DNA from 2 places in the Candidatus Brocadia sinica JPN1 genome. Region 1 is predicted to be linked to the other one. Evidence: riboswitches for the same ligand, from Rfam matches in the RefSeq annotation. Region 1 holds a riboswitch; the other holds the start of a gene.
The links. Region 1 has a riboswitch for cyclic di-GMP ahead of BROSI_RS14810 (hypothetical protein). Riboswitches for the same ligand answer to the same signal wherever they lie in the genome.

Region 1 (18,035 bases):
ATTCGGAATCTATTCAATACAAGACAGAGAAAATCGACAGAGGTAGTATTAGCAAATATGTCACCGCAACAGGCACTATAAACCCTGTAAGAACCGTAATAATTGGCAGTCAGGTTACCGGACTTATCTCAAGACTGTACGCAGATTTTAATTCTGCCGTCAAGGTAGGACAAGTCGTGGCTCAGATTGACCCGGTTCCTTTCGAACATCGGGTTAAACAGGCGGAAGCCACCCTTGCCACTGCCATAGCTTCCCTTGAAAAAGCAAAGGTGAATTCTAAAAATAACAGGAGAAATTACCATCGTTCAAAAAAATTGTTTGCTAAAAAAGTAGTCTCCATTGAAGAACTTGATGCTGCCCGGACAACATATGAAGCGGGTTTAGCCGATGTAAAATTGGCAGAGGCACAGGTATTGCAAGCCAAAGCTGCTTTGGGAATTGCGAAAACAGATTTAGAACATACGGTAATTATCTCCCCGTTAAACGGCATTGTGATCTCCAGAAATGTGGATGTAGGACAAACCGTTGTGTCCAGCTTTCAAACCCCCATTCTCTTTAACATTGCCGAAGATCTGGTTCATATGCAGGTCAATACGAATGTCGATGAAGCCGATATCGGTATGGTTCAAGTAGGGCAGGATGCAAAGTTTACGGTAGATGCTTTTCCTGAGGACTTATTTGAGGGTAAGGTCTCCGAGATCCGTATGGCACCTATTATTTTTCAAAATGTTGTGACATACGATACGATAATTAATGTCGATAATACATCCCTGAAACTCAAGCCCGGAATGACGGCAAATACTTCCATTTTAGTGGCCAGAGTAGAGAACGTTTTAAGGGTTCCCAATGTGGCATTACGATATACCCCTTCTGAAATTTTAAAAGGAGAAGGAGATAAAAAGGCGCTTGTTGACAGGAAATTTGCAAGAAAAACCAGCTTGCATATTTGGGTGTTAGAGAGAGGAAAATTGAAACAAGTGGCTGTAAAACCGGGAATAGGCGATGATGGCTTTACCGAAATCCTGGAGGGTGATGTAAAAGAAGGCCAGGAGGTTGTGATTGGTGAGACTCTTCCTAAGACGGCTGAAAAAGGTCAGCAAAGAGTTCCCTGGGGCAGAGCCCGTTATTAAACATGCATGATATCGTATTGTTGAATGACATTTATAAGATATATACGATGGGAGAGTTTAAGGTCACGGCCTTAAAAGGGGTATCTTTATCTATAAAGAAAGGGGAATTTGTGGCTATTATGGGGGCATCAGGGTCAGGCAAGTCCACCTTGATGAATATCCTCGGATGTCTCGATAGTCCCACGCGGGGGAAATATTATTTGGAAGGTGTCGAAGTTTCCCGGTTTTCAAAAAATGAATTGGCCGAAATTCGCAATAAAAAACTAGGATTTGTGTTTCAGAGTTTTAACCTGCTCAGTCGAACTACGGTAGTAGAGAATATTGAACTCCCCTTTATTTATAGTAAGAAAATATCCAAAAACGACATCGATAAGATTCATCAGATAATGCGTATTCTGGGTCTTGATGGGTTTCAAAAACACTATCCCAATCAACTATCCGGTGGACAACAGCAACGAGTTGCTATTGCACGTGCCATCGTCAATGACCCCACCTTGCTCCTTGCCGACGAACCAACGGGAAACCTGGATAGCGCTACCAGCAAAGATGTCATGAAAGTACTCACCGACCTCAACCATAACCTGGGTATTACCATTGTGCTCGTTACCCATGAAACAGATATTGCCGGATATGCCCGCAGGGTTGTTGTTCTCAAAGACGGTACGGTGTTAAGCGACACTCCTTCTCCATCCGCCGCTACGCCTGTGGTTCAGGCACCTTGAGAAGCAACCTTATGGTTTTATAACGAACGAACTTTTTCGCTTATGACGGCGCTTTTTAAAATAGCTTTACGTGCAATTATGAGGAACAAGTTACGTTCCTCCCTGACGATCCTCGGCATCGTTATTGGTGTTGGCGCTGTAATTGTTATGGTAAGTATCGGGCAAGGAGCCAAAGCCTTTGTCGAAAAACAACTGGAGAGTTTGGGTACAAACGTCCTCATTATTATTCCCATCAGTACCACACATGCCGCTGCCAGGGGTACCACAGGAACCATTACCTTAACCGCAGAAGACGCCTTTGCTATGGCAAAGGAATGTAGCGCCGTCAGTTATGTTTCACCCGGTATCAGGACAACCACGCAGGTAGTTTACGGAAATATGAACTGGACAACCGGGGTGTCGGGGGCAGGGCCTGATTATCAGATTATACGGAACTGGCCGTTAAAAGACGGGAGATTTATCACTCAGCAGGACGTAAATATCATGGCAAAGGTTTGCGTCCTGGGGCAGACCGTTGTAACCAACCTTTTTGGAACGTTAGATCCTGTTGACAGGTGGGTTCGTGTAAACAATATACCATTTAAGGTAATCGGTGTACTGAGCGCCAAAGGACAATCACCTACAGGCCAGGATCAGGACGATATGGTTCTCATGCCGTACACGACCGTACAGAGAAAGATTATGGGAGTTACACATATTGGTTATGCCCTTGCTTCATCGACTACCGCAGAGTCACGGTTCGAGGCAATCGATCAAATTACTTCTCTCCTAAGGCAACGCCATCGGCTGAGACCCGATGAAGAGAATGATTTTACGGTTATCAGTCAGGTAGAATTTGCTTCAACAGTAATGGAAACAAGCCATACGATGACCGTTCTCCTTGGTAGTATTGCATTAGTGTCCTTGTTTGTAGGTGGCATTGGCATCATGAATATCATGCTGGTTTCTACGACCGAAAGGACCAGAGAGATTGGCATCAGGATGGCAGTTGGCGCAAAGGAAAAGGATATTCTTTTTCAGTTTCTAATAGAATCTACTGTTCTTAGCTCGATTGGTGGGATAGTTGGAATAATTTTTGGCATTTTCACGTCAAAATTAGTTTCTCACTATGGGGGATGGCCATCGTTACTATCTTCACCATCTATCGCCGTTGCATTTCTCTTTTCAAACATGGTTGGTATCTTCTTTGGCTATTATCCGGCAAGAAAGGCATCGAGGCTTAACCCGATTGAGGCGCTCCGGTATGAATAAAAAAGAGATTTAAGTTAAAAAGAAGATTGAATATGTGACGATTTTCATTTACATTAATGTCTTCTGAAAGATCACGTGTTACGTGTTACTAATATCTATGGTTTACAGAGAATTGTAATGTACCAGACAAAAGTCGAAAGGAGCCATGCCATGAGAATTTCAATTGAAAGCAAAACAAGGATTAAAATGATTCCGGAAACCGAACACGAGAAAGAGAACCTTGAATCACTGTGGAAAATTCTTATCCGCTGCGAAGCGGACAGTAAGGTACTTTGTCCTATCGGCTCATACATGGCTTCCCAGGATGACGGCGCCAACTTTGTGATACAGGATCAGTAATTCCCTTGAACATTGTGACAAAGTCAGACTTAAAAACCAAACGCACCGTATGCCTTATGGTATCTTAAAAAGTATTGTAACATTATTTAGCAAAAATTGTAGCGCCGGTCGTTTGACTGGCACTTATGGTAAAGTCCCTTGAGGTCAGCTTTTGGTTGGGGATAAACCGATAACGCTACACGTTCCGGTTCGTTGGTTTGGGTATTTGGAAAAATCAAACCGACCTGCCTGTGGCGGACAGGTATTTTTAAAGCCCGTGAGGGCAAAATGTTCATAGAAAATGTGACATGTAAAATCGTAGCTCCACAGAAATGATACCCGAAACACAGGAACAACATCTCGCTCCGATGGAGTTTGATTGTGGCATAATGGTTTGTCTATAGATATATCGTTTCTCACGGAACTACTTATGGCATCTTCCAAAATCCTGTCACTTCACGAGGCTAAATAGTTACCTTCCTCTCTGGGAATAACAGCCGCGCCACGTGCGTTTGTCCTGGCAATTTTAGGTAACAAGTCCTTTGGAAGCGTAATATTTTTACTTTGTCCTCCAAATAATACACAACCCTCAGCACATGCTAAAGTTTGTAAAAAGATAATTTTCACTTATTATAGTTACCTATGAAAAAAGACATTTCTTCAAAAAATACCTATATCAGACTGTTAGGTTATCTAAAGCCTTATTGGCATAAATCAGCAATTATTCTCATCCTCTCGGCTGTGAGCGCTTATGTTGCTGTCTTACCGACCCAGATATTGGGTATCGCGGTGGATGAAATCAAGATGGCTGATAAATTTATAAAAACGATGCCCAGCAATCCATCTGAGGAAAAATCATCCGATAAAACTTACCTTCACGAACAAAAGAGCCCTATCCCACTCTCAAAACCGTTACTAGCTGCCTCACACTCTATTCATAAGCATTGGTTTGAAAGTTACAATTCTACCATCGTTACGCTGGCCTTTCTTGCCGTGAGTTTTATCTTTATGCATACCTTTCATAGCGGTATTACGCTGATTCACGGCTTCATTACCTCCGAGTTAGGGCAGAGGCTTATTTATGATATACGGAATCAGCTTTATGACCATATTCAGCGATTCCCCTTGCAATATTTTGAAAATACGAAGACCGGCGATATCATGAGCCGTCTCATGAATGATGTTAATTCCCTGGAACAGGCAGTTGTAGGCCCTGTTATTACCTTTATTACGGATATGTTTAAATTTGGCTGGATACTGTATTTTTGCTTAAAACTCGACTGGCAACTCACCAGTATTGCCTTATTTGTTTGTCCATTTATCTCACTCTGTACTTACAATTTTGGGAAAAGGATCAGAAAGGTCTTTCGCTCCCTGAGGGACAAAACGGCTGAACTGAACTCCCTCATTCAGGACAATATCTCCGGTATCAGGGTCATTGCGGGATTCGCGAAAGAGACCGAAGAAATGGAACGCTTCCGGAATAAAAATTACGAGAACTACAACCTCTACGTCCGGATATTAAAACTCGTTTCAGCATTAAGACCCATTGTAGACCTGATAACCGAGACAGGCGCCGTGGTCGTCATCTGTCTCGGTGGATATAAGGTACTTCAAGGACAACTCTCCGCAGGTACTTTCGTCATATTCTTTCCCTATCTCCAGATGATGTACAGTCCCATTACCGGTCTGACACGTTTTTACAATCAGGTGCAGCGTGCCATTGCATCCACCGAGCGCATCTTCGAGATATTGGATACGCCGTGCGAATTGAAAGATGCCCCCCATGCTATTGATTTGCCACCCGTGCGTGGTGTTGTAGAATTCAAACAAGTTCACTTCACGTATAATCAAGATGGAGAAGTCCTGATAGGCATCAATCTCAGTGCACGTCCGGGCCAGATGATTGCCTTTGTAGGCCCCAGCGGTAGCGGAAAGACCACCCTTACACAACTCATCCCCCGATTCTATGACCCAACAAAGGGAGGGATTTTCATTGACGGTTACAATATCAGGGAAGTCAAACTCCACTCCCTGCGTAAGCAAATGGCCATGGTGCTCCAGGAACCTTTTCTGTTTAATGACACAGTAAAGGCGAATATTGCTTATGCACGATCCGATGTATTAGATAAGGAAATTGAGGAAGCAGCCCGTGCTGCCAATGCACATGATTTTATTGTTGAGTTGCCGAAGGGATATGCTTCCGTAATTGGTGAGCGTGGGGTGAAACTCTCCGGTGGCCAGAAACAACGCATCGCCATTGCCCGTGCCATTCTTGCCAATCCCCGGATACTCATCCTGGATGAAGCTACATCTTCCGTTGATACAGAGACCGAACAACTTATCCAGAATGCCATTTATCGTTTGGTAAAAAATCGCACCACATTCGTTATAGCACACCGGTTATCGACCATATTACATGCCGATTTGATTGTGGTCCTGGAGAAGGGGCGGATTGTGGAAACAGGACTCCACCATGAACTTCTTGCTCATGGAGGACTCTATAAAAAACTCTTCGAGATGCAATTCAATATGCAGGAAAAGGTAAAATTAGAAGAGGCTGAAACAGGGGCAGTAAAGGCAGAAGTAGTTGCAACGCAAGAACCCACGATTGATTTACATGAGACATTCCAACACCCAAAGTGGTCTTAAGAATAAGGTCGAATTTTATGAAAAAAAACGGTAATGCACTTGAGATGCATGAAAAATCCAATAAAATTAGTAATATATGAAAATAAATGAGATATTTAAGAGTATTCAGGGGGAGACGTCCTATGCCGGCTTGCCGTGTACCTTCATACGCATAACAGGATGTAACTTACGGTGTAGTTACTGCGATACCACCTATGCATATGAAGAAGGGATGGAGATGTCGATTGGTTCAATCCTTGAGCGTGTTGCAGGATTCAAAACCAAATTGGTCTGCATAACCGGCGGTGAACCTCTATCGGATAAAGATACACCATTATTGATAGATGAATTGCTCGATAAAAATTATACGGTTTTAGTGGAAACAAACGGTAGTTACGATATTCGTACCATTCCGCAAAAATCCATAAAAATTATGGATATTAAGTGTCCTGATAGCCATATGAGCCATTTGATGTACTGGCAGAATATTCATTATCTGATGAAATCAGACGAGGTGAAATTTGTCTTACATTCCCGGAAAGATTATGATTGGTCAAAAGAAGTAATAGAGAAATATCGTTTATCTGATATTACCAACGTATTGATGGGAACTGTCTTTGATGCCATTGCTCCGAGAATGATCGTTCAGTGGATTTTAGAAGACAATCTTAATGTCCGATTCCAGCTGCAACTCCACAAATATATCTGGGAACCACAAACAAGGGGTGTTTAACGTTACATGAAGGACTTAGCTATTGTACTGGTCAGCGGTGGTATGGACAGCTGCGTAACTGCTGCCATTGCGCACGCGCAATATCAGCTTGCACTCTTACACGTTAATTACGGTCAGCGCACAGAGTCGAGGGAGCTTAAAGCCTTTCACGACATCGCTTCATACTACAACATCCCCAAAGACAGAATTCTTATAGCAAATATCGACTATCTCAGAAAGATCGGGGGATCGAGTCTGACAGACCCGCGTATGAACGTACAGGACGCACAGTCAGATATCAAAGAAATTCCTACCTCGTATGTTCCCTTCAGAAATACACACTTGTTGGCAATTGCCGTCTCCTGGGGTGAAGTTATTGGGGCACGGAAGGTATTTATCGGCGCCGTAGAACAGGACAGCCCCGGCTATCCTGATTGCAGACCCATCTATTATGAGGCCTTCAATAAACTCATCAGGGTTGGTACAAGGCCAACGACCTGTATCGAGGTAGAAACGCCCCTGATACACAAGGGTAAATCAGAGATTGTAAAAACAGGCATTTCTTTAGGGGCGCCCCTTCACCTCAGCTGGTCATGTTACAAAAATACCGACAAGGCATGCGGACAGTGCCATAGTTGTTTCTTACGTTTAAAAGCCTTTAAAGAAGCCGGAGTCAAAGATCCGATCCCTTATGTTTAAGGTGTGATGTGGAGGACTTTTTCAATACCAAATGAAAACGGGAAAAGGGTCATCAAAAATAAAAGTAATAGACTAAAACCATAGTGATTATACCAATGAGGCATTGCAATGGGACGCCGATTTTCAGATAATCTTTAAACCTGTAACCACCCGGTCCGTACACCATTAAATTTGTTTGATAACTGATCGGCGTTGCGAAACTGGCTGAAGCGGCAAAAAGAACAACGAAGGCAAAGGCACGCGTGTCGGCATGAATTGTTGAAGCTGACGAAATAGCTATGGGAAACAGCATTGCCGCGGCTGCATTGTTGGTGATGAAGAGAGTATAAAAACTTGTCATGATATAAATACTTGTTAAAACGCCTATTACCCCAAAATGACAGCCAATTCCGGCTATTCCACTGGCCAATAACTCTGCAAGCCCGGATTCTTTAATTGCCGCTGCAACGCCCAGGGACATAGCGATAATAATGAGTGCCCGCCAGTCTATTGCCTTTCGTGCTTCCGCCATTCGTACCGTTCGGGTTGCCATCAGGATAATTACCCCTAAACCTGCTGCGGATAGTAACGGAAGTACTTCAAGGATGGTCAACAGGATCGTTAAGAAAAATACGCCAAGAGACAAATATCCCCGCCACTGTGGCTTGGAAGGTAACGTTTCGGCTTCTGCAATAAGATAAAAATCGTTTGAATGGTACCATCTTTTGCGGAAATTCTTTCCTGCCAATAGCAACAAGGTATCGCCAGGCCATAAGCTAATGTCGCCAATTTTTTTTTGTATCCGCTCTCCATGACGATGGATGGCAATGATAACCGCTTCGTATTTGGCCCGAAAATCACTTTCCCGAACCGTTTTTCCGACTAAGGGAGAGCCGGGAGATACAACAGCTTCAAAGGTATTTATCACAGCAGAATCATATTGTTTTAAATCAAAATGAGAATCCTGTATCAATTGCAAACCAGGTAACTTTTGTAATTCCAATATCATTTTCGGTATACCTGTAAAAAACAGTCGGTCACCCAACAATATTCTCTCATTTGGTTCTGCCGGGGCAATAATCTGACCTCTTCGTTCTATTTGGAAAAGGAATAAACCCTGTAAATGCCGCAATCCTGCACTTTCAATTGTTTTCCCGATATTTTCATATTCCGGAGTAACTTTCAGTTCGATAACAAATTCTCTGGTATGTTCTCCCAGTTCAACTAAGGGGTCTTTCCGGTTGGGAAGCAATCGGTGACCTAGAAGACTAATGAATAAAATACCCAGAAGAGCAAGCGGTACGCCGACCTTGGAAATTTCAAAAAAAGATATTCCTTTCATTCCTGAATCGATCATTAGTCCGTGAACGATCAAATTGGTGCTTGTGCCAATCAGGGTACACGTCCCCCCCAGGATCGCAGCGTATGAAAGAGGAATCAGGTACTTAGAAGATGCATAATGGTGTTTTTCTGCCCAGGAACGTATAACCGGAATAAACATTGCAACAACCGGAGTATTGTTAATAAATGCGGAAACAAAGGATACGGGAAATAAAAGCCTCAGGAGTTTGCGGGAATCGCCGGTATTTTTTTTACCAAAAATGACGTGAGTAACCTGATTGAGCATGCCGGTATTGCTGAAAGCCCCAACTACCACGTACATCAGCGCAATCGTTAACATCCCTTCGTTGGAGAATCCGACGAACGCCTCTTTCAGGGTAATAACTTTTCCGGTAATAAGGAGCAGTAAAGTCGAAAAAATGACCACTTCTATTTCCAGCACCTCCATGAAAAGGAGAATGCTCATAATGAGCAGTAAGGCAGCTGTATACCAGATTCCAAATCCAATTTCCATATTGGTATTTTAAATGCCCCATTTTTTGTTAATTTCATTCGAGATATTTTTTGCCGTGAAGCCGAAGTGCTCGGCTAATGTTTTTGCCGGCGCAGAGGTGCCGTATCGGTCGAGTCCGATGATAAGGCCATCCAATCCAACAAATTCATACCAATCGCTTGTTGCTGCGGCTTCAATGGCTACCCGTTTTTTACATGCCGGGGGAAGTAAATTGTGCTTGTATTTATCAGGGTTTGATCTGAACAACTCAAAGCAAGGCACACTGATCAGCCTTGCCTGGATACCTTTTCCCTGTAACTGCATGGTGGCCTCAAGGGCAATGGGGATTTCTGATCCTGTTGCCATAAGGATGATCTCGGGGGATTTTGCCGAATCCTTCAGTATATAAGCGCCATGTGCTAATAGATTTTGTGACGGATAGACTGAGCGGTTGATTACCGGAAGATCCTGACGGGTCAGGATCAGCGCCGTGGGGCCATCTTTATGATTGAGCGCCGCTATCCAGGCGGAAGCAGTTTCGGTGGCGTCTGCCGGTCTTATCACGTGCAGGTTAGGGATTGCGCGCAGTGACGGCAGGTGTTCAATGGGTTGGTGGGTGGGTCCGTCTTCTCCGACAAAGATACTATCGTGGGTAAACACATAGACCACCCGGATCTTCATCATGGCGGCGAGTCGGATGGAAGGTCGCATGTAATCCGAGAACATCAGAAAGGTAGAGCCAAAGGGAATAATGCCTCCGTACAGCGCCAATCCGTTTAAAACACCGCCCATGGCGTGTTCCCTGATACCAAAATGAATATTTCTCCCGGCGAATTTACCTTTATCCAGAGAAGGGGCGTTTTTGATGTAGGTCTTGGTGGATGGACAAAGGTCAGCAGAACCACCGATAAAAGAGGGCATCTGTTGTGCAATTACCTGTATCATCTCACCGGAGGCTGAGCGGGTGGCTATCGAATCCTTCCTGATAGTTTTGAGTAATTCAGATTCCAGATTTTCAGGGATTCCTTTTTTAAAGTAGGCATCCCATAATTGGGATAGATTCGGGTCTTCTTTGACAGAGGTATTAAACAGGGATTGCCAGTTTTCATACTCTCCTTTTAGTTCGGCTACACGAGCCTGGCAAAGTTGTTTTACTTCGTTCGGGATATAGAATGCCGGGCTTTTCTGCCAGCCGAGTTTTTCCTTTGTCAATTCGAGTTCTTTAGCGCCCAGTGGTTCGCCATGCACGGAGGCAGTATCCTGTTTGTTGGGGCTTCCCTTGCCAATGTGGGTACTGGCGATGATCAGCGAAGGTTTCTCTTTTTCATTCCGTGCCGCCTCTATGGCCGCAGCAATTTCGTTATGATTATGCCCGTCAATCTTAAAAATCCGCCAGTTATACGCCTCAAACCGTTTTGCAACGTCTTCAGTGAAGGTAATGGACGTGTTTCCCTCAATTGAGATTTGGTTGCTATCGTAAATATAGATAATATTGGAAAGGCCAAGGTGTCCTGCGAACGACGCGGCCTCAGAGGTAATTCCTTCCATCAGGTCACCATCACTTACCACCCCGTAAATGTGGTGATCGAAAACAGGGCTGCCGTCTCTGTTAAATCGTTCTGCCAGTATTTTTTCAGCCAGTGCCATGCCTACTCCGTTTGCAAATCCCTGTCCTAAAGGTCCTGTGGTAACTTCTACTCCCGGAGTATGCCCATACTCAGGATGGCCAGGCGTCTTACTCCCAAATTGCCGGAATTGCTTTATGTCATCTAATGACAAATCATATCCGAAGAGATGGAGTAATGCATATAACAACATGGAGCCGTGACCTGCAGAAAGGATAAACCGGTCCCGATTGGGCCATTGCGGGTCTTTCGGATTAAAATGCAGAAATTGCATCCAGAGGACAAAGGCGATGTCGGCAAATCCCATGGGGAGACCAGGATGGCCTGATTGTGCCTTTTCAATGGCGTCTGCGGCAAGCATTCTTACGGTGTTTACGGCAAGATCAATTTTGTGTTTATCAAGTTTGTGTATCAACATCTATCGCTCCTCTGTTTATAATAATTCACCTAATTTCCTCGATTTTACGGTGGCAGACTCAACGGCGTTTATCATGGCCGATCTGAGGCCGCCATCTTCCAGTTTGCTTATCCCTTCAATGGTTGTCCCGCCTGGTGAGGTCACGGCATCTTTGAGTTGAGCGGGATGTTGTCCTGTTTCTAACACCATCTTTGCCGCCCCCAGTACGGTTTGTGCTGCAAGGATGGTGGCCACATCCCGTGGTAAACCCATCTTGACGCCACCATCAGACAATGCCTCAATAATCATGTAGACGTATGCAGGGCCACTTCCACTCAGCCCTGTTACGGCATCCAGATACTTTTCATCCAGTTGGAATACCCTTCCAACGGCGTTAAACAGATGAAACACCAACTGTCCGTCTGCATTTGTAGCGTATTTTCCTGAAGCGAAGGCTGTAGCCGAGGCGCCTATGAGACATGGGGTGTTGGGCATCACCCGGATGATTCGAATACCCTCCGGTAATCTGGATTCAATAAACCGGATAGGGATACCTGCCGCAATAGACACCACTAAATGCCGGTGGGTGATATCATTCTTTAAATTGCTGAGTACCTCATTCATCATTTGTGGTTTAACGGCTAATATAATAACATCGGCGAAGGAAGCAATATCCTTGTTATTTTGCGTCGTCTTTATGCCAATTTCTTTGGTTAAAAGTTTGCATCGTTCTGTAATCACATCGCTTACCATAATTTTGTCAGGGGTGTTCAATTTGGCATTAATAATGCCCTTGCTTAGCGCCTCGCCCATCTTTCCGCCACCAATAAACCCAATCTTTTCTTTTACCATGATGGATGTTTCCTTATTTACAGAATTTTGTAATTATTGAAACCAATAATTCAATGTTCAAGGAATTTCATGTTGCCACCTTTCCCTGCGCCCCCTCTTCATTGAGGGGTCACAGAGGGAGGAGACAAGATGTTTTTCCGTGACTATGTATCTGGCATAAAAAACTGCCCGAATATCTTAGCATTTTCGTTCCCAGTAATTCTATATTTTTTTACCCGATGCTTCATTTTTTGAATTTTTATACGAGCATATTCGATAATTACTTACTTTATCTGTAAATAATCTTCCCTTAACCGTTAAAGAAATATTTTCATGCAAAGGATACGATAACCTTGACTTCATCCGGAGTGCGGACGGCATGGTCGCACTCTTACACTGACATCCGAAAGAGTATGAGTTACGCCAGAGAGCACAGAAACGGCTCAAGGAAGACCTGAACGAATTAGACGTAGAGATGAATCTTGAGAAGGCGAAAGAGGCAGACCCCCAAAAGGGGGGGGCTGTTTCAGCTTTCAGGGGACCTTTCATTATGATGTTCTTTAACTAAAGGGTATCTTCCAGTACAAATCCTATCTTTAATATAACCTCCCACCGGGCAATCTTCTCATTTTCAATACGTCCCCGGGTCTCAATTACCTGAAACCACCGCATATTGTGCAAGGTCTTCGATGCCCTTGAAATCGCATTTTGAATAGCATCTTCCATCGTTGTTGAAGAAGTACCGGCCAATTCAACCACTTTATATATGTGATTATCCATACAACACCTCCTTGATTTAAATTGACATACCACCGAATAGAATCATACTGCTTAAAACGCTTGTAAAATTAACATCCATCATACTATATTGAGTTTCCAATATTCCCCGAAAACGGAGATTCTTGCCACGAACGTTCCAAACCGAAATTTGGGAGCGAGCCGGCAATTAATTTTGCTGTTTACACTCTGTGCAGCACACGAATGGGACTTCTGTTAATGGAGAGGTTCTTAAGATACGATAATGGCCTAAGTTATTACTTAAAGGTTTAGATTCGCTGAGGTTGACAGATTGCATAGCCTTCTTTCTTATTGCCATTTCTTCTTTTATTATGCCCTCGGAGAGGAAGTTCTCGCTGGTAACAGTGCTTTTCAGGTTCCTTTGTACTTCTTCGCTGTCCAGGCTGTTCACATGGTCATACAGGTTCGTGATCTGGGGTAACATTTCTACGCACAATACACTCAGCGGTGAATCCGGCGGCAGGCCGTACAAGGCCAGCAGTTGATTGATTCCGTTATTGCTCCAGATTACCGTCCCATATTTTGTGGCGTCCTTGTTGACCGTGGTAATATCAGCTAATTGATACACATGCCGGAAATTGCCATAATCAAGTTCGTCTTTCCAGTTCCTGATAGCAACCCGTTTCAGGGTCATACGCTGCTCATCGGTGTAAACAGCAGCCCAGTCCACTCTTTTATCGTGCTCTACCCGCACGTTCCAATCCAGCATTTTATCATCCAGTAAGATATTGCGGAAATCCTGGTTGTCTGCCTGTTTGACCTGAGCATATAACAGACACCAGAGTTCTGTCCTTGGTGGATCGGAGATGATGTTTTTACCTTTGTGTACTGCTACGGCATAAGGAGCAGATACGTATAATTTTTCCTCGTCCCGGTTTACCGTACAGGTGAGTGTGGGCGCCGGGTGCTGGATGCCGGTTGCCCTCAAGACCCTTCCAAACCGTCCCTGTGCCGTTGACCATACATTTTCATCCTTCTTATGATGAGCAGTTGTGTCATTGTACCGGTAATGTCCCACCCTGAATTCATATGTGAAAAAACCGAACATTTCCGGCGATTCGGAATGCAGACCGGGTGGTAACGGCAACAGGTAATGTCTGTCCGAATCGGTTGCCTTTTCCATCGGCTGCATGGCGTCTAGTCCGGCATTATCGTTGGATTGATTAGGAGTAATAACGCGGATGTATTCAGGGTCTACCGGGAAAGCCGGTTCTTCCGATGCAATGAGTAACTCAGGGTGATTGTTACTGATTAATTGATCCGGCGCATACGCCAAAATTCTGGCAAAATACGTGTCTTTCGTGTCTTTCACCGGCTCTTCAAATTCAATCCACAAGAATCTTCTCCGTAGTTCGGTAGCAGAATATTTTTCATTTCGCACGTAGGGGGATAGCGCAATACCTGCAGAAGCATTTTTTGGTATCTGTGCTGGTGGTATGGTAATAGGTAATTCCAGTGGCAGCGCCAAATCAGCGTCTTTTTGTGCAGCATGTTTGGTTTTAAATGTAGCCTGAACAGTGTACTCCAATGCAATCAAATCAGGGAAGCGGGGTTCCTTATCCAGTAAAACAGAGTTTTTGGAATGAATGTCCAATGCCTGACCGGACACCGTGACCGGTCTGTCTAATAATGGGTTGGTGTTTGCAAATGCCAGCAACGCTTCGGTACCATTAGCCAATGCATTGTACAGAAAAGGGAAGGCATTCGTGTATTGCAGCTTCACGGAAGAAGCAAAGGGATTCAGGTCATCTTTCCATAATGCATATTCCTGATTACAGTACAGATTGCCTGCCTGCAAGTCAGTAATGCTAATTCTTCCTGCATCGCACAACACATATGGATTTGAAAGATTGACTTCACCACCCTGCAATCCGTTCCATTTCGCAGTCAGCCCTTTGTTGCATTGAATTGCTATACCGCCAATACCAGCTGCCGGTGGTGGTTTGGTAACATCAACTTGTGCTGCTGGTAATGCCCATGCGCTCCGCTGAATACTGGCAGTTTCTGAAACCGTATTGAAGGGAGACTGGCAATTGTTAACAGCGAGGGAATTTTCAGAACAGATGTATGGAATTAACACCCGGTTCAGTACGGGACCATATGTGGGAGCAAATTGCCTGTTCCAGGTAAAATGGGCAGTGTGTCCGTATACACTCCACTGCAGATTGTCAGCAATTTCATCTATGGCGCCGCCGTTGCCTGAAAAATGAAACGATAATTGTTTCGGTAACTCCAGCGTCGCTTTACGCGCATCGATACCATACGGACTGGCGGGGTCGGCATCCGTTACGGCTGGCTGGTCCAGTTCCAGTTTTACCGTTACGATAGTATTGGGGGAAATGGTCAGCTTGCTGTTGATGATATGGGGGTGAGCACTCAGGGCAATTTCACCGTGTTTTATTTTCAAACCCGTATAAAATCCTGCGGGGGCATTTGGGGCAAATATTTCTGAATTTACCCACACACTGTCTGGTAGCAGTTTGTATTTTGTCAATGGTTCGATAACCGGGGGTAATGTGTGGATGATAAATTTTCTCAGCAATGATACATTGAAGAGAATTGCCGGGTCAGGCCTCCCTTCAAGATAGAGCGCTATCAGCCTTTCAATTCTGAAAAAGTCAAACCATATCTTTCTGCCATCCTTGCTGTGGAATGGCCCGATAGTTTTTTCGAGAGCGGCGCCACCTGCCCATAGGGGGACAGAACCTTTCATTTGGGTACTGCGTACCGGCACTTCCCGGACAAATACCCGAAGGTCTGCACCACCGGCTTCTTTCAGTCCCCTTCCGGCCAGTTCCTGTAGTCGTGTCAATTGATGAGGTGCAATCGTATCGGTAAAGAACAAATCAGAATTTTCAACAGAAAAGAAACTGGTTTTTATTGTGGTGATATCTTCCCCGGGAAGTACCCTGGCTAAAGTTTCCTGGAGTGATTGGATGGAACGCTCATCTTGGGGAGAAGTTACTTCGAAATGACCGGACACGCCGGCCAGCAAGGCAAGCAGGTCTTGTTGATGATGAGAAATGGTATTTTTAGTCATAGGATATTCCTGGCATGAAATGAGAGATTATCAGGATTTTCGGTGAATTGAAAATAGCTAGAGGCTTCACCATAGCACTTTTTTACCCGTAAAAACAAAAAAGCCTTACTGGAAAGATATTCATCAGGAACATCTTCGGCAGTAAGGCTGTCTCATGAGCAGTTTAAATTGTTTAAACCGCTTAAACGGCTAGCAAGACCCTTTCCTTTGCGTCCCCTGATTACTCAGGGTTTGCCTTTATCGCGATGCTTTTGTTTGTTTTGATTGCCAATAATATTTGGCACATATTAAACAGGAACAATCAATTGTGTCAAGAACAAAAAGGCTGGATACTTGTAAAAACGGTATCTCTTTCGTTCCGGCACAAAATGATACTTGCACTCACACACGGTATGTGATAGACTTTTTTTATCTTCGGCTCTTTCACTCTTTATTGCGAATCTCAGGCATTTCCCACAGCAATATTGTGAAAGAGGCTTTTTGTTCTGATACTACACCATAGATTTACTATTCACACCCGGTCAGCGGGTTGTTTACCTCAGGAATTGGCGCGAAAAAAGGGTCAGGTTGGAAGCAACGTTCTGACCTTCATAATTCAATATTAAATACTTGTCTCTCACAATTGGCCTTGAAAAGGTGAATGTCTGACCCTCTATACCCTCTCATTCAGAAAAAACGAGGAAATAAAAAGTGACTCAGATCTGGTGGATATGGATGTCCATTGCTGCTGCTTTCATTATTGGTGAGATATTTACCGCCGGATTTTTTCTTTTATGGTTTGGTGTTGGAGCGGCAGTGGCGGGTATTTTAGCGATCCTGGGATTCGGCATGGCATGGCAATGGGGAGCCTTTCTCCTTATGGCAAGTGTGCTCTTTGCGGTTTCCAGAAGATTTGCGGAACGATTTACCAAAAAGCAACCGCTGGGTATTGGAGCTGACCGGTATATTGGTGAAAAAGGTGTTGTACTGGAAGAGATCGATACTATAAAAAATACCGGTCTTGTACAAATAAGAAATGAGAACTGGAGAGCTGACAGCGATACGGGAGACATAATACCTGCCGGAAAAAAGGTTGAAGTGATAAAGGTGGTTGGAACACACCTTGTCGTCAGAATTTTGAGTGAAGGAGGGTGATATGCCAGAAATGATATCTGCCGAAATATTAGTATTTGCTATTTTAGCCATTGTAGTGTTTGTGGTCGCTGCTACCGGAATTAAAATCGTCAGGCCATGGCAAAAAGGGCTGATAGAAAGAATGGGAAAATATCAACGTACAGCTGATAGCGGGCTCACCGTTATCATACCTTTTCTGGAGAGAATGCTGAAGGTAGATATGCGGGAACAGGTGGTTGATGTCCCTCCACAGGCAGTAATTACCAAGGATAATGTCGTTGTCGAGGTAGATGCAGTAATCTATTATATGGTTACCGACCCGGTACAGGTTACGTATAATGTCGCCAATTATTACATGGCGGCCACCAAACTTGCACAGACGAATTTGAGGAATCTCATCGGTGATTTAGCCTTGGACGAATCGCTTACTTCACGGGAGATAATAAACACGAAATTGCGGGAAATTCTTGATACTGCAACCGACAAATGGGGGACTAAGGTAACGAGGGTCGAACTCCAGAGAATAGAACCCCCCAAGGACGTCACGGAGGCCATGCATCGACAGATGAAGGCAGAACGGGAGAGGCGTGCAATGATTCTTGAGGCGGAGGGACACAAACAATCGGCAATCCTTAAGGCCGAAGGACAAGCGGAGGCAATAAAAAAAGTCGCCGAAGCTGATAAATATCAGAAGCTCACGGTAGCCAAAGGAGAGGCCGAGGCAATCCAGACCGTCTTCGAATCCATTCATAAAGGAAGGCCGACAAATGATTTAATCGCAATAAAATACCTTGAATCCCTCCAAAAAATCGCTGATGGCAAAGCAACGAAGGTCTTTTTGCCTTATGAGTCCACGGCCATTCTGGGAAGCATCGCTGGAATTAGTGAACTCTTGAAAGAAAAGCACGTTTTGGAAAAAGACGAGAATAAAAATACATAGAATTGAAAAGTTCCC
Region 2 (13,595 bases), 2.4 Mb from region 1:
ATGATGCTTGATAAAAATCAGCATAGGTCGGTAAGGGAAAACTACTAAACATTGGAAAAAGGAGAGTAAATTTATGAAAGAAGGTAAATGGAGAGCAATAAGGATGGCAGGGCTATTGCCGCTGGTAATTGGACTTTTAATATTCTTGGCCAGCCCGGCAGTGTCCGTTAAGGCCGCTGCCTGGCAGGTGGGGGATGTGTTTGTTGGGGTTAGCGGCGGGTCGTACCAGGTCTATGATAACACGGGAGTTTTTAAAGAGACGATTAGCGATGGACTCGGTGGCTTTACTACCGGCTGCGCCTTCAATAATGCCCTTGACAAGCTTTATACAACGGATTTTTCCAGTAATGTAGTGGTTGTTTATGATATTGCTCATCCTCACAATATCTTGCAAACAATTAATACTACAGGGGCGGGTACGGCGAGTAATGAATCGATATTGTTTGATAATGCCGGGAACTTTTACGTAGGGCATGCCGACGGCAATGGAGACATCCAAAAGTATGATGCAGCAGGAAATTTATTGGATGCTTATGATGTTGCAACTGAAGATCGAGGGTCTGACTGGATAGATCTGTCCTCTGATCAACACACAATGTTTTATACATCGGAGGGAAGACTTGTTAAGCGTTATGATGTGGCTAGCAAGACGCAACTCGCTGATTTCGCTGACGTTGGGGTCAGACCGTGTTACGCCCTTCGACTCCTCCCGCCAGGCGATGGAAGTGGGGGGCTTCTTGTTGCGGCCACTGGAGACATTAGACGTCTGGATGGCGCAGGCAATATAATACAAACCTATGATGCGCCGGGCGAGGATTGTTGGTTTGCCTTAAATCTGGATCCCAATGGCACATCGTTCTGGAGCGGAGATTTCTGTAGCAGTAATTTTTATAGGTTTAATATTGCAACAGGCGCAATCGAGGTTGGTCCCATCAACACAGGAACAGGAGGAAGCACCCTCTTTGGCATCTGCGTTGCCGGTGAGATCACCGTTGCAAAAGGGGAAAGCATTCAATTAACTCCCCTCTCTGCCACCAATCCTTTAGGCACAGACCATACCGTCACTGCAAGGGTGCAGGATGGCGATGGCAACCCTCTTGCGGGCGTTGTCGTGACCTTTACTGTCGTCTCCGGCCCGCATGCTGGGGTGACTGGCAATGATACAACGGATGCGAGTGGACAGGCCACATTCACCTACACGGGTACAGGGAGTACAACCGGTACCGACGTTATCGAGGCAAGTTTTGTGAATGATGCAGGTGATACCATAACATCAAATCAGGTCACGAAGACATGGGAAGAAGCTAATGCCATCGAACTCAAGTCCTTCAAGGCAAGGACGGGTTCCAACGGCAAAGTTGTCCTGACGTGGGAGACGGCCACGGAGGTAGACAACGCTGGCTTCAACCTTTACCGTGCCGAAAGTACGGACGGATCTTACGCCAAGATCAATAATACGCTGATTCCTGCTAAGGGCAATGCGGTCTCCGGAGCCGGATACAAATTTGTGGACAAGCCTGGCGATGGCGTATTCTACTACAAGCTAGAGGACATAGACTACAACGGGCAGAGCGCCTTACATGGTCCTATTGATAACGGTAAGCAGAAAACGAAACGGTCAAGACAGAAAGGTGAAACTGGCGCTGTCACTCCTGCATCGCCAGGTAAGGCCGGACTAGGTGATTAAGTGCATTTTTAAAGAACATTTAAGGGAAGTCAGATGCAGGAATCAAAATAGCGGAATAAAAAAACCGTAAGCGATCAGTTAGAAGCTGACGGTTACACAAAGAGTTTTGTAACATATGAAGGTTTATAAGCATTGAGCATTTTTCTTAAAGAAAGGAGGCATACCATGGAAGACACGAAATTACCCGTGTACGAGGCGCCAGAAGTGATTACTTACACCGACGAGGAGATATTTGAGAAGCTGGGGCCTGCGCATACAGGCACACTTGGGGCAGATCGCGCGTTTTAGGAGGTTGGAGGAGCGTGGGTGTCTCTGGTGTGGTTTCGCCGCCATTGACACCCACCGCAAGGTTATGGCAATAGTTCTCCAGGTCTCAGAGAACGCGGAACAAATTAATGAAAAACGAGAAGCGAAGAGCTGAAGCTTACAATGGTTTGTATCATATGCGCTTAAGGTTATACAGAGAAACTCTGCAAACCTTGCGGGCCACTTTGCTGTATCATGCGCCGACACTTCTTTTCATACTGCCAAGGCGTAAGAGGGAAGGGCTTCGGCAGCTTTGAATGTTCTTTTATTATCTTTCGATAATGGAAGCGATAGAATGCATCGCGATAAAGGCAAACCCTGAGCGATCAGGGGGCGCAAAGGAAAGGATCTTGGGCGCACAGGGAAGTGCGTCAACAAAAAGTGAATTTGTAAGACAACAAGGAAGTAGTCTCGGTTAAAGATAGCCTTGCCGCCGAAGATGTTTGTAAAAATATCTTTGTAGTAAGGCTTTTTTGTTTGAACAATAGGAAGAAAGGAGAGTGACGTGGGCACAGAATCTTGTTTAACAGTCGTTAAGCATGGTTTGTTATGCGCTGCGGCGGCTTGGGTTTCATTAGCGCCTCTGATGGAGGTGGCAAATAGCGCCTCTGCGGATACGAACTGGCAGACGAATACGGTTAATATCCAGGAGCGCTATGGCAAACTTCCCCTGCATTTTACCCAGAATAATGGGCAAATGGATACGAGGGTGCGGTTTTATGAGAAGGGGAGCGGGCATGCTACGTTCTTTACGGAAAGAGGGATGTATTTGTCTTTGGTGAATGCTGAAGTTGTAAGGCTTATCCCTTTAGGGGCCAGGAACAATCCGGAAATTACCGCAGAAGAATTGCTGGAGGGAAAAGTAAATTACCTTATTGGCAACGACCCTGGGAAATGGAAGACCAAGATACGCACTCATAAGGCAATTGTCTATAAGGATATTTATAAAGGCATAGACATGAAATTTTATGGAAACAACCGCCAGTTTGAGTATGATATCATCGTCAATCCAGGCGCAAACCCATCCCGTATACAGCTTTCATACAAAGGAATAGAGGATGTAAAGATAACAGAAGAAGGAAACATGGAGATAGGTCTCAAGGAAGGAAAACTGATCCAGAAGAAACCGTATGTGTATCAGGAGATACAGGGGAAGAAGGTGGAGGTAGACGGAAGGTTTGTAATCCGTGGCCACCGGTCATTCTCCGGGAAAGTATCAGATAATATGGACGCAAGAAACGGGCAGGGACAATGCCACATCTACGGCTTCCAGGTAGCATCCTATGATAAACGATACCCTCTCATCATTGACCCTATCCTGATCTATTCTACTTATCTGGGAGGAAGTCGTCCCGATTATGCCTATGGAATCGCCGTGGATAGCGCGGGGAATGCGTATGTTACCGGAAGGACATGGTCTCCGGACTTTCCCGTTGTAAATGCGATCGATAAAAGCCGCAATAAAAGTGAAGATGTTTTTATAACGAAACTCAATGCGGAAGGAACGGGCATTGTCTACTCCACCTACCTTGGAGGAAATGATCGGGATTATGGCTATGGAATCGCCGTGGATAGCGCGGGGAATGCGTATGTTGCCGGAAGGACAATATCTTCGGACTTTCCCGTCGTACATGCGATCGATGACAGCGGCAACGGAGAATATGACGCCTTCGTAACGAAACTCAATGCGGAAGGAACAAGCATTGTCTACTCCACCTACCTGGGAGGAAGTGATCGGGATCATGTTTATGGAATCGCCGTGGATAGCGCGAGGAATGCGTATATTGCCGGATGGACAATATCTTCGGACTTTCCCGTCGTACATGCAATCGATGACAGCGGCAACGGAGAATGTGACGGCTTCATAACGAAACTCAATGCGGAAGGAACAAGCATTGTCTACTCCACCTACCTGGGAGGCAGTAGTTCCGATTATGCCAATGGAATCGCCGTGGATAGCGGGGGAAATGCGTATATTACCGGATGGACATGGTCTCCGGACTTTCCCGTCGCACATGCGATCGATGACAGCGGCAACGGAAAATATGACGCCTTCGTAACGAAACTCAATGCGGAAGGAACAAGCATTGTCTACTCCACCTACCTGGGAGGCAGTAGTTCCGATTATGCCAATGGAATCGCCGTGGATAGCGGCGGGAATGCGTATATTACCGGATGGACATGGTCTCTGGACTTTCCCGTCGAGCATGCGATCGATGACAGTGGCAACGGAGTCGCAGATACCTTTATAACGAAGTTATTCTCTGAATCAGTTTCGATTACTCCCACACCGACGCCGGCGCCATCGCCCGATCCAACGGTTACTCCAACGACAACAGGCACGCCAACGGCCATCACTCTGGCTTATTTCAATGCCAAAGCGGGCAAAGACGGCCGCGTTACCCTGATGTGGGAGACGGCCACAGAGGTTGGCAATGCCGGTTTTAATCTGTATCGGTCAAAGGATGAGGATGGCGATTATGTCAAAATAAACAAAGACGGGATCATTCCTGCCCGGGGTGACGCTGTGTCAGGCGCAAGCTACAGTCTTGTGGATACGCCAGGCAAAGGCACTTTCTATTACAAGCTGGAGGACGTAGACGAGATCGGGGTAAGCGCCATGTATGGCCCTGAAAAGGTGAGGGTAAGGTCAGATGACGCCACAATAAAGGGTTTAAAGAGACAAAAACGCAAATAAGTTGGAAGTTAACAGAGTAAAGAAATGTAAAATGTTTTGTCATTTTGAAAGAAAGATGGAACGATGGCGCAGTGCAGCAGTGCAGCAGTGACCTTAAAATGTATGAAAGGGAGGTGGTGACTGGCAAAGAAAAATGGTGTGGTATTGTTAATAGGGGAAAACACTAAACATTGAGTTTCTTTCAAGACCTGAAAATCCTTGCAAGAAACTCGCGTTGGAAAAAGAAGGAGGATAAATTTATGAAAGAAGGTAAAGGGAGAGCAACGAGGATGGCAGTGCTTTTGCCGCTGATAATTGGACTTGGAATGTTCCTGAGCGGTTTGCCTGCGCAGGTATTATCGGGAGATACAAACATAACCCCTAAGAATGCATGTTTGAATGGCGTTAAGCTGCCACTGGCGAAAATTGGAAAGAGCGATCATCTCTCGCCTGATTGTCCCGTGATCATCACCAATGGCGTTATTAAGATTGGCGTAAATTGTGAGGGTCACCTCAATGTTTATGGCGATAGTATTTCTAGTGGATGCTCTGGCACTGATGCTGTTGGTCTGCGCTATGTCCCAACAAACGGTGAAGCAACGGCTCCCGGCTGTCTATGCGAGGGATGGGGTGTTGCCGATGCGAGCACAGATTTCTCTGGCTGGGCCTCTATCGCCACAGGTGGTGTTGTCAATGTAAGTGGAGAGAGCTTTGTATCCACCGCAAGCGAGGCGACCTCCATAGTTACTGTAGGTGGAATATTTCGTGTGACGCATGCGTATAAACCTTCGCCTGCGACATCCAGACTGTACGAAGTAGAGGTAACGATAGAAAATATTTCCGGTTTACCAATTGGCGATCTCCGATACACACGGGGTATGGACTGGGATATATCGCCAAACACGTTCAGTGAGTATGTTACGATTCAGGGTGTGGCGACAACCCCTAGTGTTCTTTATGCATCGAATAACGGTTTTACCATTGTGGATCCGCTTGGAGGACGCAGCGATTTGGGCTTTACCGGAGACTTTGTTGATGCAGGCCCTGATGACCATGGCGCACATTTTGATTTTGGATTTGGCGCGCTTGATCCGGGGGCTAGTAAAACTTTCAAGATATTCTATGGCGGCGCTGGCAATGAGGCCGATGCGTTAGAAGCGCTTGGTGCGGTTGGCGCAGAGGTTTATTCCTTCGGTCAACCTGACTGGGATGGTAGTGGGGATCCTCTTACGTGCGGACCAAGTGGTGGAACGTTCGGCGCAACGACTGGCGAACCACATACATTCATCTTCGGATTCAAGGGTGTAGGCGGAGTAGTAATTGTCACACCACCACCCCCGACACCAACACCTGAGCCAACGCCAACAGGCACGCCAACGGCCATCACTCTGGCTTATTTCAATGCCAAGGCGTCTGATGACGGTAGGGTTGCGCTGGCATGGGAGACGGCCACGGAGGTCAATAATGCGGGCTTTAACCTCTATCGCTCCGGGAGCGAGGATGGCTCTTATAAGAAGATCAACAATACCCTCATCCCTGCCAAGGGCAATGCTGTATCAGGGGCTAGCTATAGTTTCGTAGATACGCCAGGCAAAGGCACTTTCTATTACAAGCTGGAGGACGTAGACGAGACCGGGGTAAGCGCCATGCATGGCCCTGAAAAGGTGAAGATGAAGTCGGGGAATAATGCGCTACACCGTTCAAAAAAGCAGAAACACAAATAAAGTGGAGGTTAGAAGTGGGAGAAACAGGAGTTGGAATTTATCCTAGTTTAATGTCAAGGAATTTCAAACTTTCTGCTACTGCCTTACACACCCCCAACCCCCTCTCGAGAGGGGATTAGAAAAGTCCCCTCCTGGGAGGGGATTCAGGGGTGGGTTTTATCTTATTTTGTACAAAGTCGCCGAAGGCCTAATTAAAGAAGGATAAGCGGTCAGGCAGAAGCTGAAGGCTGACGGCTTACACAAAGAGTTTTGTAACGTATGAGGGTTTAATAAGCATTGAGCATTTTTTCTTAAAGAAAGGAGTTATACAATGGAAGACGCGAAATTGCCCGTGTATGAGGCGCCAGAAGTGATTACTTACACAGATGAGGAGATATTTGAGAAGCTGGGGCCTGCGCATACAGGCACACTCGGCGCTGATCGTGCGTTTTAGGAGGTTGTAGGAGCGCGGGGTGTCTCTGGTGTGGTTTCGCCGCCATGGACACCCCCGCAAGGTTATGGCAATGGCTCGTTGCAGAGGACGGGATAAATGGTGAAAAAACAAATAAATACGGGGGATTTCCCCGCTTAATCGTATGGATTGACTGACGACATATTATCCATTGGCAAAGGTTTAATAAGGGGTGATATGCGACCCAGCGCCCGATCATTAAGCGGCAAGGATTGAACTCAGCAATTTGCGAGCATAACCTTTCAATTTTATGTTGAAAAGGGCATCATGTCTCTATAATATTATTCTATAGAAACTTTTTTTGGCATGATGCTTTGGTTCCGGTTATGCTATGCTATGATATGAAATTGTCATCAAAAAAATTGATTACACAACAACTAAATCTGCGCTTTTTCGACCTGGATACCATTATCAAGTCGGACTCCTGCGATTTTATCAGGCTTTTTGCGCGGCTGTACCGCCGATTCCAAAAAGACGGCCCATCGCCAACGGCGCAATTACCGGTCGAGTTCGTACTGCTAGCCAACCCTGATAACCCCTGGAGAAAGCCGGTTATGATTTTTGATGGAAAAGTTTGGCCAGTGAGCAACCCGGAATTTCTCGAAGGATACGCTTATGAAAGCATCCTTAGCGCATTGGTGACGAGAGTACGCAGCCACATGCTGGTTCATGCCGGCGCCGTTTCCCGGAGAGGTCAGGGTATAATTATTACCGCTGATACCGGACATGGCAAGACGACCCTGGTTTTAGAACTTATACGGCGGGGATTCAAGTTCCTTTCAGACGAAATGGCGGCGCTGGGACGGGCAGACCATCTTGTGCATCCGTTTCCCCGGAGCCTCTGGATCCGCAGAGGCGCCTTAGAAATGGCTGGTTTCCCGGGTCTAGCCAGCAGAGCTATCGAATGGATGGATAAGTTGCTTTTGGATATCGAGGAGATAAAACCTGGCAGCCTGGGAGAGGCAGCGCCTATTCGTCACATTATTATCTTGCAAGATCCTGCAGAGACGCAGGGAGAGATACAGGACAATGCAGGGCAGGAGTTATGCGTCATGATCGATCGTCTGGACGACACTCTCCTCGCCACCGTTGGTCAAATTGAAGGCGTAACCGGGGTCCGGGTGGAGGCTGATTGCGGGTTTCCGATGCTCAGGCTTCGTGCAGTCCGCGCCAGTTTCGCGCTTTCCCGGATAGAGGCATTGTGCAGGGAGCGCCGGATATTAGTGCTGGACGTCATCAAAGGCGCAAGGGCGCGTCCTACGTTTGAAAGACCCGCCACACTCAAACCGATTCCGAAAAGTCAGGCCGTCATGGAACTATTGAGCAGATTTCAGGGAGGATATATGTCAGAACTCCTGCATAATGAATTTGGTGGCAGCTCCACGCGCCTGTTCATGGAGTTGTCCGGCATAATGGGTCAGGCAGACTGTCATCAACTTTCCGTTGGACCCCTTCATGAGATGGCCGATTTGGTATGTAACCTGGCTAATGTATGCTCAAAAGGCTCATAGTTTGTGATGAAATTTCGACCAAAGGAGGAGGTTGTTCAATATGGCTGAGATTTTTAAGAAAGACCTGTTTTTCATTTTGTCGTTGATTTTGGGATGCTGTTCGCCGTCTCTCCTCATGGCCGGGCCGCCGTCAGGAAATCATCTGAAAGTACTGGGCTCTGACGGACAGGCTGTCGTGCTTGAATTGAAGGTCGGCGACTTTCAGACCGAAACGATAGAACACGAAGGACAGGTATACCACAGAATAATCATACCCGAAATGGCGCAAAGCGCCAGGGCGGGCGAACCACAGATTCCCCTCTGTGGCGCCATGATAGGCCTGCCTTCTCCAGAAGGGGTTTCCGTGCAGATCGTTGATGCTAGCTACGAAACGCTAAATGGATATCGTCTTTATCCTGCGCCGGAAATGATCGCGAGGGGAGATAATTTCGATGATAACCTTACCGGCGACATAAAGCAAACCTTCGCCCTCAATAAAAATATCTACTCTACAAATGCCTTCTATCCTGGCGCAGTTGTTGAGATAGGATACACTGGATATATGCGCGACCAGCCAGTGGCTCAGGTACAATTCTATCCGGTGCAATATAACCCGGCAACGAGCGAATTGCGCCTTTACCGACGCATCCTTGCCAAAATCACCTGGAGCGCTCCTCTTTCAGGGGTGGTTCCTAAAATGCGAGGGGTCAGCCCTGCATACGAGAACCTGCTGAGAAACAGGATTTTGAACTATGATGTGTTAGAGCGGCCTTCAGTTGGAAGGGAAGCGCCACCCCACAGCGATATCAGGACCAAAGATATCGCTACAACCAGCAGTACTACTAACCTCAAGATCGGAGTAACAGAAGACGGTATATATAAACTCACTTACAGTGATCTCGCTGATGCGGGATTAAATTTGAATACTATAGACCCCAGCACAATCAAAATCAGCAATCAAGGCGCCGAGATTCCCATTTATGTGCAGGGTGAGGATGACGGTGCATTCGATGCCACGGATTATATCCTCTTTTATGGCAAGGCCATAAACGATATTTATACCTCTAAAAATGTGTACTGGCTGCAGACAGACGGGGCCGATGGCAAACGTATGAATACGCTTGACGGCAGTCTCTCGGGCGGCGCTTCTGTGCCCGCGCATTTTACCGCCACACTGCATGCCGAGGAGGACACCTATTACTGGCAAACCATTCCTAATGGCAGTGGCCAGGACCATTGGTTTTGGGGAGACAGGCTCAGCGCCCCCGGGTCAGAAGACTATTCCCTGACTCTCAATAACATTTCGACTTCGGCTGGCACAGCGACTGTGCACGTTAGATTGCAGGGACGCACCGATGTCCAGGCAAACCCCGATCACCATACAAAGATCTATCTTAACAGTGTTGTGATAGATGATCAATTGTGGAACGGCATGAATATCTTCGATCATGAAGTGTCTGTGCCCCATTCCTACCTGAACGAAGGGGTCAATATCGTTCGCGTGGAGTCTGTTGGGGATACCGGGGCAAAGGTGGATCAGGTTTTTGTAAACTGGATAGAGATTGGTTATTTTGATACCTATGTGGCGGAGAATAACGAACTACTCTTCAGCGCGCCAACAGGCGGCGCTTTTCAATTTGAAGTCGCCGGCTTTAGCAGTGACGACATAGAGGTTTTCGACGTGACGGATCCTGCCAACGTAGGTCTCGTCATCAATACAAATATTTTAGCCAAAGGGGGCACCTACACGCTGCAATTTGAGGATACCGCTCAGGCGGGAACACGATACCTGGCGCAGACAATGGCACAGAGTAAATCACCGGCCAGCATTGAGGTCGATCAACCATCATCCTGGAAATCCACCACCAATGGGGCCGACTATATTATCATTACCCATGAGGATTTTTATAACGGCGCTCAAAAGCTGGCGCTGCATCGGAGTAATTCGGGTTTGAGGGCAGCCACAGTCAAGATTACAGACATTTACGATGAGTTCAATTATGGCATATTTCATCCGCAGGCAATCCGGGATTTTCTGTTATATGCTTACAACAATTGGACTGCTCCGGCGCCAACGTACGTTTTGCTGATTGGCGACGCTTGCCAGGACTACAAGGACAATCTCGACACCGACACCATGAATTACGTGCCCACCCAGCTTATTGAAACGGACATATTGGGAGAGACGCCGTCAGACAACTGGTTTGTCCTTGTAAGTGGCGATGACATCCTGCCCGATATGTTTATTGGCCGACTCAGCGCAGATACCAAATCGCAGGCAGATGACATTGTGGATAAGATCATCTACTATGAGCAAAACCCACCAAAAAACTCCTGGAACAAAAATGCCCTATTCGTGGCAGATGACGACGACTCTTCATTTGAAGAAATGTCGGAGCAGCTTGCCGGCCTTTTGCCGGATGACTACACTGCCAACAAGGTTTACGTAAGCGAATACACATCGGGAGATCCCACAAAAGACATCATAAATTATATCAATGATGGAAGCCTTCTGGTCAACTACACCGGGCATGGAGCCGTGGAAAGGTGGGGACTGTGGAATGGCAGTAATTCAATACTGGGTCTTTCCGATATTAAATCGTTAAACAATACCCGCAAGTTTCCTGTGGTGACCGTTGCAGATTGCCTGAATGGATTCTTTACCGGAACAAAACCGCAGATTTCCGTTGCCGAAGAGTTTCAGCGGCTTCGGGACAAAGGGGCTGTGGCAGTCTGGGCGCCAACTGCCTTGAGCTATACCTCCGGTCACCAGATACTGATGAGTGAATTCTACAAGGCTCTTTTTCAGGATAAACAATACGGCATGGGCGCCGCCACAACAGCTGCCAAGATCGCTACATACAGTCAAAACAGTTTCTGGGGTGAGTTGGTTGAAACCTTTGTGCTCTTTGGAGATCCCGTCACGGAATTAGGTGTCTCCGCCGATTCCGGATCTCCCTTGTCAGTGCTTGCTCCTAATGGAGGTGAAGTCATAGTCTCCGGGTCGACTTTTACCGTGCAGTGGACAGCGCCTGATTCTATGGTAAAATTCAAACTCAGGTACTCCCTAGACAAGGGGCGTTCATGGAAAAAGATAGCAAAGAATGTAACAGATACAAGTTATGACTGGGACGTACCGGACATAAAAAACACCAGGAAAAAGTGCCTCATAGAGGTGACAGGATTTGATGAATCCGGGAAAAAAAGAGGCAAGGACAGATCGGATTCTCCTTTTACCATAGAGAAGAAATAATGGCTGAACGGAAACCCATGCAAGGGGCCATCATCGAAGCGGCGCTCGGCATATGGGGCGAGATGGGGAAGCAGCGCCTTATCCCCATTACTGGCCGAAGCATGCTTCCCCTTATCCGGGATAGCGATCATGTATTGGTAATGCACGGCAGCGTCGGTATAAGACGGGGCGATGTGGTTGTTTTCCGGCGTAAGGGCAAACTTTTCGCTCATCGGGCGCTAAGTATTTACGAAAGCAATGATGGCATCACATTCATTACCAAAGGGGATAATGTCCTCCAATTCGATCCCCCCTTTGGCAGTAATGAGGTCATCGGACGTGTGATCGGCATCAAGAGAGGGGGCAGGCAAATATCTCTTGAGACCGCCACGTGGCGAATAGGGGGATGGCTCATTGCTGTTAGCACCCTGGCTTTGGCAAAATTGCGCAGTTGCGGTCGGATCTTCAATCATAAACCCTTGGAGCGCAGGCCGGGTCAATTTACCGTTTTTCTGCGACGAGGCATGCGGTTTTTTTCGCTGCTTATTCGCAGAGTTGTCTTTGCAGCTCTCTGCCGTTGGAAAGAATGATTTATTTTCGCCGAGGGAACAAATGAAAAGGATGAAACGATGAGACCGGAAGATAAACTTCTCTTTGCCTGCTCCCGGCAAAACTTTCTCTCTACACACCGGGAAACCGTGCTCGATATAGGCAATAAAGAAAAAATTTGCTGGGATGTTGTTTATTCTGCGGCGATGTTGCACGGCGTTGCCTCATTGATTTATGCTAATTTGCTGAAGTGTATTGCGAACGCGAATCTTAGGATGCCTCAAGATATTATCGATAAATTTAAACTCTGTGTTGCAACCAATATTGTGAGGAAGGACCGCCGGGCGGAAAAAATCGTGGAAGTGTTATCCTTCTTTAAAAGGAAGTCCATCGATGTCATGCTGATAAAAGGGGCTGCGCTGGATATTCTCGTGTACGATCAGCCCTGGTATATGATTTCCAGCGATGTTGATTTAATTGTAAGACGTAGAAGAGAAGATATGGCTAAAGAAGATAAAAAAGAAATCGCGTCATTGCTCCATAATCTCAGCATTGAGTGTGAATACTTTCGGCATCATGATGTTGATATGGATAGAGTTTTACCGATAAACTTTCAAAAAATTTGGGACAATGCGACCAGAATTACATGGAGGGGGTGCGATGTATTTGTGATGTCGCCGGAAGATATGCTTCTGTCGGTATGCATCAACAGCTGTAGAAAGAGATTTTTCAGGCTGAAAGCGCTCTGTGATATTGCAGAAATTATTAATAAATATCGTGACTTGAAATGGGAGGAACTTACAAGGAATGCCAGGGAGTATGACTGTAACAATATTATTTACGCTGCAATTCTGATTACAAAAATGACGGTGGGATGCAACCTGCCGGAAGGAGCGCTTGAAAAATTAGCAGACAGCAAAGCAAGGGCGGCAGTAATACGTTATTTAATAAGCCGGGTAAGCCGGGGCATAACCTTGTCTTCCTCATTTCCCTATTTTAAAAAAAACAAGAGAAATAAGTTGATGCGAAAAGCCCATTGGGCGCTGATTCTGCCGTACGCAACCTACCGATGGTATCAGGTGTGGCGAAAGATGAAACATATTTGGAAAACCAAACCGTGGAGTTGACAAGGGCGCCCTATAGCTTTTTTGACAAATTGTTGCCATAGATAACAAAAGACGATATAAAACAGTGTTTGCATTATGCCGCTTCACTTATTAAGGATCAAGAATATATCCCATTTAAAGAGGCAACACAGCATTGAGATTTCTCGCGGATGAGAACATATTTCCCTCTCTTATATCGCATCTTCTCAAATTTAAAAACTACCATGCCGCTACCTTCAAGGGAAGGCTTGTCGTATTGTCTAAACTGGGATATAGAATAAGGTAGTTGTGTACGGTTGGTAGAACGCAAGTGAAACCCACCATCGACCGTTTGTCGCATGAAAAATCTGTTGGGTTTCGCCTTGCTCAACCC

Region 2: linked by a shared signal. The riboswitch ahead of BROSI_RS03585 (DUF7948 domain-containing protein) and the one ahead of BROSI_RS14810 (hypothetical protein) in region 1 are both predicted to bind cyclic di-GMP.

Annotation. Positions count from the first base shown of each region.
Region 1 is NZ_BAFN01000001.1:3,237,776-3,255,810, forward strand. It holds gene BROSI_RS14755 (efflux RND transporter periplasmic adaptor subunit) at 1-1,130, shown strand, start outside; gene BROSI_RS14760 (ABC transporter ATP-binding protein) at 1,133-1,852, shown strand; gene BROSI_RS14765 (ABC transporter permease) at 1,895-3,103, shown strand; gene BROSI_RS14770 (hypothetical protein) at 3,254-3,442, shown strand; gene BROSI_RS14775 (ABC transporter ATP-binding protein) at 4,064-6,073, shown strand; gene BROSI_RS14780 (radical SAM protein) at 6,150-6,785, shown strand; gene queC (7-cyano-7-deazaguanine synthase QueC) at 6,792-7,463, shown strand; gene BROSI_RS14790 (SLC13 family permease) at 7,516-9,297, opposite strand; gene tkt (transketolase) at 9,307-11,319, opposite strand; gene proC (pyrroline-5-carboxylate reductase) at 11,335-12,150, opposite strand; gene BROSI_RS14805 (dodecin) at 12,694-12,909, opposite strand; gene BROSI_RS14810 (hypothetical protein) at 13,076-15,967, opposite strand; cyclic di-GMP riboswitch class I at 16,102-16,213, opposite strand; gene BROSI_RS14815 (NfeD family protein) at 16,658-17,101, shown strand; gene BROSI_RS14820 (SPFH domain-containing protein) at 17,103-18,020, shown strand.
Region 2 is NZ_BAFN01000001.1:795,030-808,624, forward strand. It holds gene BROSI_RS03580 (Ig-like domain-containing protein) at 74-1,687, shown strand; gene BROSI_RS20965 (hypothetical protein) at 1,853-1,975, shown strand; cyclic di-GMP riboswitch class I at 2,294-2,431, shown strand; gene BROSI_RS03585 (DUF7948 domain-containing protein) at 2,499-4,691, shown strand; gene BROSI_RS03590 (hypothetical protein) at 4,931-6,394, shown strand; gene BROSI_RS20970 (hypothetical protein) at 6,705-6,827, shown strand; gene BROSI_RS03595 (phosphoenolpyruvate carboxykinase (ATP)) at 7,193-8,356, shown strand; gene BROSI_RS03600 (C25 family cysteine peptidase) at 8,397-11,588, shown strand; gene BROSI_RS03605 (S24/S26 family peptidase) at 11,588-12,157, shown strand; gene BROSI_RS03610 (nucleotidyltransferase family protein) at 12,197-13,243, shown strand; gene BROSI_RS20175 (hypothetical protein) at 13,341-13,562, opposite strand.